DNA from 2 places in the Lysobacter sp. Root983 genome. Region 1 is predicted to be linked to the other one. Evidence: predicted binding sites of a transcription regulator. Region 1 holds the regulator's gene; the other holds the start of a gene.
The links. The regulator HrcA, encoded in region 1, represses chaperone genes, less so after heat shock. The targets are predictions, from matches to a motif close to TTNGCACTCNNNNNNNNNGAGTGCNAA.
Positions count from the first base shown of each region.

Region 2: the regulator HrcA is predicted to act here: its motif matches at 1,575-1,601, upstream of ASE43_RS14040 (co-chaperone GroES).

Region 1 is NZ_LMJO01000001.1:679,001-683,610, forward strand. Features, by position in the region: gene dnaK (molecular chaperone DnaK) at 1-1,529, opposite strand, end outside; gene grpE (nucleotide exchange factor GrpE) at 1,670-2,185, opposite strand; gene hrcA (heat-inducible transcriptional repressor HrcA) at 2,844-3,893, opposite strand; gene recN (DNA repair protein RecN) at 4,349-4,610, shown strand, end outside.
Region 2 is NZ_LMJO01000016.1:431,373-435,982, forward strand. Features, by position in the region: gene groL (chaperonin GroEL) at 1-1,114, opposite strand, end outside; gene ASE43_RS14040 (co-chaperone GroES) at 1,241-1,528, opposite strand; gene ASE43_RS14045 (helix-turn-helix transcriptional regulator) at 2,495-2,911, shown strand; gene ASE43_RS14050 (endonuclease) at 2,997-4,610, shown strand, end outside.

The DNA.
Region 1 (4,610 bases):
TCGGACAGGCCCGAACCGGCCTTGATCTCGACCTTCTGTTCCTTGCCGGTCTTCTTGTCCTTGGCCGACACGTGCAGGATGCCGTTGGCGTCGATGTCGAAGGACACCTCGACCTGCGGCATGCCGCGCGGCGAGGGCTCGATGCCGGACAGGTCGAAGCGCGCCAGCGACTTGTTGTAGCGGGCTTGCTCGCGCTCGCCCTGCAGCACGTGCACGGTCACGGCCGACTGGTTGTCCTCGGCGGTGGAGAAGGTCTGCGAGGCCTTGGTCGGTACCGTGGTGTTCTTCTCGATGATCTTGGTGAACACGCCGCCCAGGGTTTCGATGCCCAGACTCAGCGGGGTCACGTCCAGCAGCAGCACGTCCTTGACCTCGCCGGCCAGCACGCCGCCCTGGATCGCCGCGCCGACAGCCACGGCCTCGTCCGGGTTGACGTCCTTGCGCGGTTCCTTGCCGAAGAACTCGGCCACGGCCTGCGCGACCTTGGGCATGCGGGTCTGACCGCCGACCAGGATCACTTCGCTGATGTCGCCCGCGCGCAGGCCGGCGTCGTTGAGCGCGATGCGGCAGGGTTCGATGGTCTTCTTGACCAGGTCCTCGACCAGCGACTCCAACTTGGTGCGGGTCAGCTTGATGTTGAGGTGCTTCGGGCCCGAAGCGTCGGCGGTCACGTAGGGCAGATTGACTTCGGTCTGCTGGGCACTGGACAGCTCGATCTTGGCGCGCTCGGCGGCGTCCTTCAGGCGCTGCAGGGCCAGCGGATCCTTGCGCAGGTCGATGCCCTGATCCTTCTGGAACTCTTCGACCAAGTAGTCGATGACGCGCTTGTCGAAGTCTTCGCCGCCCAGGAAGGTGTCGCCGTTGGTGGCCAGCACCTCGACCTGCATTTCGCCGTCGACCGAGGCGATCTCGATGATCGACACGTCGAAGGTGCCGCCGCCCAGGTCGTAGACCGCGACCTTGCGATCGCCACCCTTCTTGTCCATGCCGTAGGCCAACGCCGCCGCGGTCGGCTCGTTGATGATGCGCTTGACCTCCAGGCCGGCGATCTTGCCCGCGTCCTTGGTGGCCTGACGCTGGCTGTCGTTGAAGTAGGCCGGCACGGTGATGACCGCCTCGGTGACGGTCTCGCCCAGGTAGGCCTCGGCGGTCTTCTTCATCTTGGCCAGCACTTCGGCCGAGATCTGCTGCGGCGCCATCTTCTTGCCGTCGGCGGTCGCCACCCAGGCGTCGCCGTTGTCGTGCTGGGCGATGCCGTAGGGCACCAGGTCCAGGTCCTTCTGCACTTCGGCGTCGGTGAACTTGCGGCCGATCAGGCGCTTCACCGCGTAGAAGGTGTTCTTGGGATTGGTGACGGCCTGGCGCTTGGCCGAAGCGCCGACCAGGACTTCGCCGTCCTTGGTGAAGGCCACGATGGACGGCGTGGTGCGATCGCCTTCCGCGTTCTCGATGACCTTGACGTTGCCGCCTTCCATGATCGCGACGCAGGAATTGGTCGTGCCCAGGTCGATGCCGATGATCTTGCCCATGGTGTTGCTCCCTCTCGAATGCTTTAGATGTTGCGGCTGCCGTTGCGGCGCCGATGTGCGTTATTTGGGGTCCGGTCGCGGGCGGTTCAAGCGCCCCCGCCCTCGCCCGCGCGCTCCGGCGCGCTCGCGCCGGCGACGGTTCAGGCGTCCTGGGCGACCACGACCAGGGCCGGGCGCAGCAGCCGCTCGTTCAGCAGCCAGCCCTTCTGGTAGACCTGGACCACGTGGTTCGGGGCGACGCCCGGGGCCGGGACCATGCTCATGGCCTGGTGTTGTTCGGGGTTGAACGGCTGGCCGGTGGGGTCGACCGCGATCAGGCCGTTGTCGCCGGCAACCTTGAGCAGCTGGCGCAGGGTCAGTTCCATGCCCTCGCGCAGCGCGCTGGCGTCGCCGCCGGCCGCGGCCAGGCCGGCTTCCAGGCTGTCGATCACCGGCAGCAGGTCGCCGAGCAGGCGCTCGTTGGCGAACTTGCGCGCCGTGTCGATGTCGCGCGCCAGGCGCTTGCGTTGGTTGTCGAGTTCGGCGCGCTCGCGCAGCGCGTCCTCGCGGACCTGGGCCAGTTCGGCGCGCAGGGTCTCGACCTCGTTCGGCGCGGCGGCGGAAGCCGGGTCCTGCGCGTCGGGGTGGAGTTCGGTATTCGGATCGTGGTGGCTCATGCTGGGCTGGTCCTGGCGGTATATCCGCGACAGGGGCAGCTATTGGGGCCAAGCCCGGACCGTTCAAGTGCGCGCCGCACAGAAGTGCCGGCATCTGCGGCGATCGTGCGGCAACGGCGGCGACCGGGGCGGTTCGATGCCGTTTTTGGGACGATGGGCATAGCCGCAGGGGCTATCGCACCGCCATCGGCATCATTGAGCGCGAGCGGCGCAAGCCGCGACCACGCCTTCCCAGCAACGACGACATCCCGCCCTTCCCCTGTAGGAGCGGCGCAAGCCGCGACCACGGGAGTCGGCGACCGACGCGGGCCCGGCCTCGGCTGGAACCTCGGTGATCGGCGGACTTCGGCTTCGGGCATCGCGGCTCACGCCGCTCCTACCCCAAAGCGGCGATCGGCGACGGCGATGGCCTTGGGCAGCAGCGACGCGAGTCGCGGCCTAAGCCACCAATGGCGACGCCCACCCCGCCTCGCCCGCTTCCTGTGGGAGCGGCGTGAGCCGCGATCGCGAAAGCCGTCGTGCTGCGGGTATTGGCTTCGGGTTTGCCTGCCACTCTCGGCGCACTGCCGCTTCGGCATCGCGGCTCACGCCGCTCCCACAGAAAGCCAAGGCCCGCGCCCGCGGATAGAAGGCCAAATCCCCAGACGCACGCCCCCGCTCAAGCCTCGGGCTTGAACGCATCCCCCAGGGCATCCGCCGCGGCCTGCACCACCGGAATCACCCGGTCGTAGGCCATCCGGGTCGGCCCGATCACGCCCAATACACCCAGCACCTGGCCGCCGGCGGTGTACGGCGCGGTCACCAGCGACACGCCTTCCAGCGGCGCCAGGCCGGTTTCCTCGCCGATGAAGATGCGCACGCCCGGGGCGTGGATGGTGCGCTCCAGCAGCTGCAGGATCTCGCGCTTGCGCGCGAAGGCCTCGAACAGCTCGCGCAGGCGATCCACGTCGGACAGCTCCTGCACGCCCATCAGCCGGGTCTGCCCGGCCAGCACCATGTCGTCGTCGCGGTCCGGCGCCAGCGCCTGCTCGGCCAGCTCGACCGACTGCGCCAGCAACGCGGCCATTTCGGACTGCGCGCTGCGCAGCTCGTGCAGCAGGGTCGCGCGTATGTCGGCGACCGGGCGCCCGGCGAAATGGCTGTTGAGGTAGTTGGCGACCCGTTCCAGCTCGCCGGCGTCGTAGGGCCGCTTGGTCTGGATGATGCGGTTCTGCACGTCGTGATCGGCGAACACCAGGATCGCGAGCACGCGCTGCGCGTCCAGCGGGACGAAATCGATGCGCCGGAACGCGAACTGCTCGCGCTTGGGCACGCTGACCACGCCGACGAAATGGGTCATCGCCGACAGCAGCTCCGAAGCGCTGCCGAGCAAGGCCTGGGTGCCCGAACCGGTCGGCAGCTCGTTGCGCAGGCGCGCCAGGTCGCCCTCGGGCAGCGGCCGCACCTGCAGCAGCGAATCCACGAACAAACGATAGCCCTGCGCGGTCGGGATGCGTCCGGCCGAGGTATGCGGCGCGCTGAGCAGGCCGGCGTCCTCCAGGTCGGACAGGATGTTGCGGATGGTCGCCGCGCTCACGTCCAGGCCGGCATGGCGCGCCAGCGTCTGCGAGCCCACCGGTTCGCCACTGTGGATGTAGCGCCCGATCAGCGTGCGCAATAACTGGCGCGCGCGCGGGTCCAGGCTGAGGTCGGAAGAACGGCGATTCATCGCTGTCGATATAAGCGCGCCGGGCGGTGGGCGCAAGCGCGGCGATGCGCGCGCGCCGTTCATGCAGCCGGAGACCCGTGTGAGAGCGCACCCGGCTGGCTGGCCTGCGGGGCCTGGCAGCCACGCAATCGCGGCTCACGCCGCTCCCACAGGAAGCGTGCCTGCACGCACCGCTAGTCGGTCGGGTTTGCGGTAGGAGCGACGCAAGTCGCGACCGCGCCATCGAGCCACGACGTAGCTTCCGTTCGTCGCCCTCCTCCCCAAGCTCGATGCCTAACGGGTTCCGCCCTCCCGTCGGAGCGACGTAACCCGCGATCGCGCCGCCCGCACTCGAAACTCGCCTGCCGCCGCCAATCTCAACCCTGGAGACTAATCCGACACAGATTGGCGGCATTCCCTGCTAGCCCGGTCACCCCCGACCCGGCACAATCGCCGCTCCACAACGCCGCCAGCGCATGCTCACCCACCTTTCTCTCAAGCATTTCGTCGTGGTCAGCGCGGCCGAACTCTCGTTCGGCCCGGGCTTGACCGTGATCTCCGGCGAAACCGGCGCCGGCAAGTCGCTGCTGGTCGACGCCCTGGGCCTGATCAGCGGCCTGCGCGCCGACAGCGGCGTGGTCCGCCACGGCGCCGACCGCGCCGAACTGGTCGCCGACTTCTCGCTGGCAGACGCCGCGCCGGCCGCGGCCTGGCTGCGCGAGAACGAACTGGACGAGG
Region 2 (4,610 bases), on a different contig from region 1:
GCTTGGCCACGCGCTCCTGCAGCTTCTCGCGGTCGTAGTCCGACGAGGTCTCTTCGATCTGGGCCTTGATCTGCTTGATGCGGGCCTGGATCGAGTCGCCGTCGCCGGCGCCGTCGATGATGGTGGTGTTCTCCTTGGAGACCTGCACCTTCTTGGCGCGGCCCAGATCCTTGATCGTGGCCTTCTCGAGCTGCAGGCCGACTTCCTCGGAGATCACGGTGCCGCCGGTCAGCACGGCCATGTCTTCCAGCATCGCCTTGCGACGGTCGCCGAAGCCCGGGGCCTTGACGGCGCAGACCTTGACGATGCCGCGGATGGTGTTGACCACCAGGGTCGCCAGCGCTTCGCCTTCGACTTCCTCGGCGACGATCAGCAGCGGCTTACCGGCCTTGGCGACGCCTTCCAGCACCGGCAGCAGGTCGCGCACGTTGGAGATCTTCTTGTCGTACAGCAGCACGAACGGGTCGTCCAGCTCGGCCGACATCGACTGCTGGTTGTTGATGAAGTACGGCGACAGGTAGCCGCGGTCGAACTGCATGCCCTCGACGACGTCGAGCTCGTTCTCCAGGCCCGAACCGTCCTCGACGGTGATCACGCCTTCCTTGCCGACCTTGTCCATCGCCTGGGCGATCAGGTCGCCGATGTCGGCGTCGGAGTTGGCCGAGATCGCGCCGACCTGGGCGATTTCCTTGCTCGTCGACGACGGCTTGGAGATCTTCTTCAGCTCTTCGACGGCGCCGATCACGGCCTTGTCGATGCCGCGCTTGAGGTCCATCGGGTTCATGCCGGCGGCGACCGCCTTCATGCCCTCGCGGATCAGCGCCTGGGCCAGCACGGTCGCGGTGGTGGTGCCGTCGCCGGCGTTGTCGGAGGTCTTGGAAGCGACTTCCTTCACCATCTGCGCGCCCATGTTCTCGAACTTGTCGGCCAGTTCGATCTCCTTGGCGACGGACACGCCGTCCTTGGTGATCGTCGGCGCGCCGAAGCTCTTCTCGAGCACGACGTTGCGGCCCTTCGGACCGAGGGTGGCCTTGACGGCATTGGCGAGCACGTTGACGCCGCGCACCATCTTGGCGCGAGCGTCCTCACCGAAACGAATTTCTTTGGCAGCCATTTTGAAACTCCGGGATTTGAGATTTGGGATTCGGGATTGGCAAGAGCGGGAGCAGACGTCGGGTTGGGCGGGATCACAGCGCAAGCGCTTTACGAATCCCGAATCTCCAATCCCGAATCTCGGCTCTTAGCCGACGATCGCGAGGACGTCGTCTTCCTTGAGGATCTTGTATTCGATGCCGTCCTGCTTATAGGAGCTGCCCGAGTACTGGCCGTAGATGACCTTGTCGCCGACCTTGAGCTTCGGCGCGCGCAGGCTGCCGTTGTCCAGGGCCTTGCCTTCGCCGACGGCGACGACTTCGCCCTTGGTCGACTTTTCCTTGGCGGCGTCGGGGATGATGATGCCGCCGGCGGAGACTTCGTCGGCTTCGATCGGCTTGACCACAACGCGGTCGTAAAGCGGCTTGAGATTCATGGCGACCTCTGTAAGTGACTGAATGGGTGGAGAAAGAACGGTAATTTTAGCAGTCGCCCCGGCGGAGTGCCAATGCCGGGGACAAAAAACGCCCGGCGAACCGGGATAGCCACGAGATGGGGCGGCGGCGGGGCTTTTCAAGCGCCGGGATGCGATTGGCCGCCGGGCGGTAGGGCCGCGCAGCCTTCGGGCGGCGGCGGGAGCCCTAGTGCTGGAGCGGTGGCGGAGGCCTCTCATGCTGGAGCGGCGGCGGTGGCGGCAGTCCCTCCCTGTAGGAGCGGCGCAAGCCGCGACCGCGTCGCCGCCGAAGTCGCGCGGTCGCGGCTTGCGCCGCTCCTACCCCAAAGTAGGCCCCAAGGCAGGCACCACGACAGGCCGGCCCGCGCGCGCCCCTGGACCCGGACGCATCGAATGCATCGCCCGCAAACGCATCTGTCCGTGTGGGAGCGGCGTAAGCCGCGATCGCGTCATCGCAGTGGTGGCCCGCTCGCGGCTTGCGCCGCTCCTGCCCCAAAGCAGGCGCACTCGAAACATCGAGTGGAAGCTGGCTTGCGATTCGCATCGCGCTGCGCATCGCGTCGCGCGCGTTCCGATCGCCCAAAAGAAAAGAGCGCGTCCCGTGGAACGCGCTCTTTGGTGCGGAGACGGCCGTCCTCAGCATGGCGCGATCCTGCGCCCCTTCCCCCGAACCGACCTCGTGTCGTTTGCCCACATCCTTGTTGGCGTGAGTGGATGGTGTTCACTCCACGTCACATTTTCTAGGTGCCTGGTCGCGAAATCTGCCGACTCCTGGTGGCACCGCGAAAGCATGAACGCCGTCACCATTGACTTACGACCACCCAGTAAGCTCATATTGCTACCGAAAGCACACAAGGTCTCCTCTCTATTGGTCGCCTAGTGACTTTTGGTAGCAAATGGCTATTTCTTAGGCAAAAACCCCTAACCCACCTAGCAAGGAGCGCAAGGATGACGCCTCAACAACGGATTCGACTGGCCCGGCGCCACGCCGGCATGTCGCAAGCGGCCCTGGGTTCGGCCGTCGGCGTGCAGCGTAGCGCGGTCGGCCACTGGGAAAGCGCGCAGGGCAAATTCCCCAGCGTCGCGCATCTGCGCGAGGTCGCGCTGATTACCGGCGTGCAGTTCGAATGGCTGGCGACCGGGCGCGGCAAGATGAACCTGTCGGCCGACACCGAAATGGATTCGGTGGCCGCCGCCGACGCCCTGCTGGTCGAGGACCCGCTGGAACTGCGCCTGATCGTGGCCTTCCGCGACACCCCGACCAAGTCCAAGGCGCCGCTGGTGGAAATCGCCGAGCAGCTGGCCGAGCTGCGCACCGGCCGTCCACGCGCCACGCTCACCAAGGGCACACGCGTGGTCTTGTAGGCGGCGCCGCCTGCTGCGCTGCGGCAGACGATGTCACAAAGGCCGACTAGACTCCGGCGACTACCTGGGGAAAGGGAGTCGCCCAATGTCGTTGTCATTACGTCGTTCCTGTCTGAGCCTGTCCTGCCTGAGCCTGCTGATGGCCGCCGCGCTGCCCACCGCCGCACCGGCCGCCGTCTTCATCAACGAATTCCACTACGACGACGCCACCTCCGCGGGCGACGTCGGCGAGAAGATCGAGGTCGTCGCCACCGCCGGCGAAACCCTCAGCAATTACCGCATCTATCTGTACAACGGCTCGACGCCGTCGGCCGCCACCAGTTACGACAACGACCTGCTGCCCGCCGGCAGCCTGGTGTCCTGCGGCGGCAGCGTGCGCATCGGCGTGCTGAGCTATCCCACCAACGGCATCCAGAACGGCAGCAACGACGGCTTCGCGCTGGTCGACGGCAGCGGCAACGTGGTCCAGTTCCTCAGCTACGAGGGCGCGATCACCGCTTCCAGCGGCCCGGCCGCGGGCATGACCAGCACCAACCTGCCGGTCTCGGAAAGCGGCTCGACGGCGGCCGGCACCTCGCTGCGCCTGTCCGGCAGCGGCAGCACTTACGCCAACTTCACCTGGCAGGCCTCGGCCGCGCAGAGCTTCGGTGCCTGCAACGCCGGCCAGACCTTCTCGACGCCGAACCCGGCGCCGACCGTGACCTCGACCACACCGGCCAACGGCAGCAACAGCTTCCCGGCCGCCGGCGATCTGGCGGTCAGCTTCAGCGAAGCGGTGACCCTGGGCAGCGGCGCGCTCACGCTGCAGTGCGCGAGCTCGGGCACGATCGCGCTGACCTACCCGTCCAGCGGCACCAGCTTCACCGCCTCCACCGGCACCGCGCTGGTCGCGGGCGAGAGCTGCACCTACACCGTGGTCGCTGCGCAGGTCACCGACAGCGGCGGCGCGCATCCGTCCGCCAACACCGTGGTCAACTTCAGCGTGGCCAGCGGCGGCGGTGGCGGCGGTTACTACGCCCACGTCAACACCAGCAGCGCCAGCCAGCTGCGCTGTTCGCTGCACGAGACCATCAAGGGCCACACGGTCTATCCCTACAGCGGCGGCACCACCAACACCTGGACCATCCTGGAGATCGCCGACGAGGATCCGAACAATTCCGGCCGCATCCTCGACGCCTATCGCAACCGCAGCTACCTCAAGGTCACCGACCGCGCGGGCAGCGGCAGCGGCCTGAAGTACAACCGCGAGCACACCTGGCCGAACTCGCTGGGCTTCGGCAGCACCACCGGCAACCTCGGCCTGCCCTACGCGCCGTACACCGATACCCACATGCTGTACCTGACCGACGCGACCTGGAACGCCGACCGCGGCAACAAGCCGTACGCGGACTGCACCCTGGCCAGCGGTTGCGGCGAGCGCATCACCGAGGCCAACGCCGGCTACGGCGGCGGCAGCGGCGTGTATCCGGGCAATTCCAACTGGGTCAAGACGCCCGACGGCAACGCCGGCTCGTTCCAGGTCTGGAACCACATGAAGGGCAACATGGCGCGCGCGGTGCTGTACATGGCGATCCGCTACGAAGGCGACAGCCATCCGGTCACCGGCCAGGGCGAGCCGGATCTGGAGCTCACCGACGACCGCAGCAAGATCGTGATCACCTCGTCCTCGCCAGCCTACATGGGCCTGCTGAGCACGCTG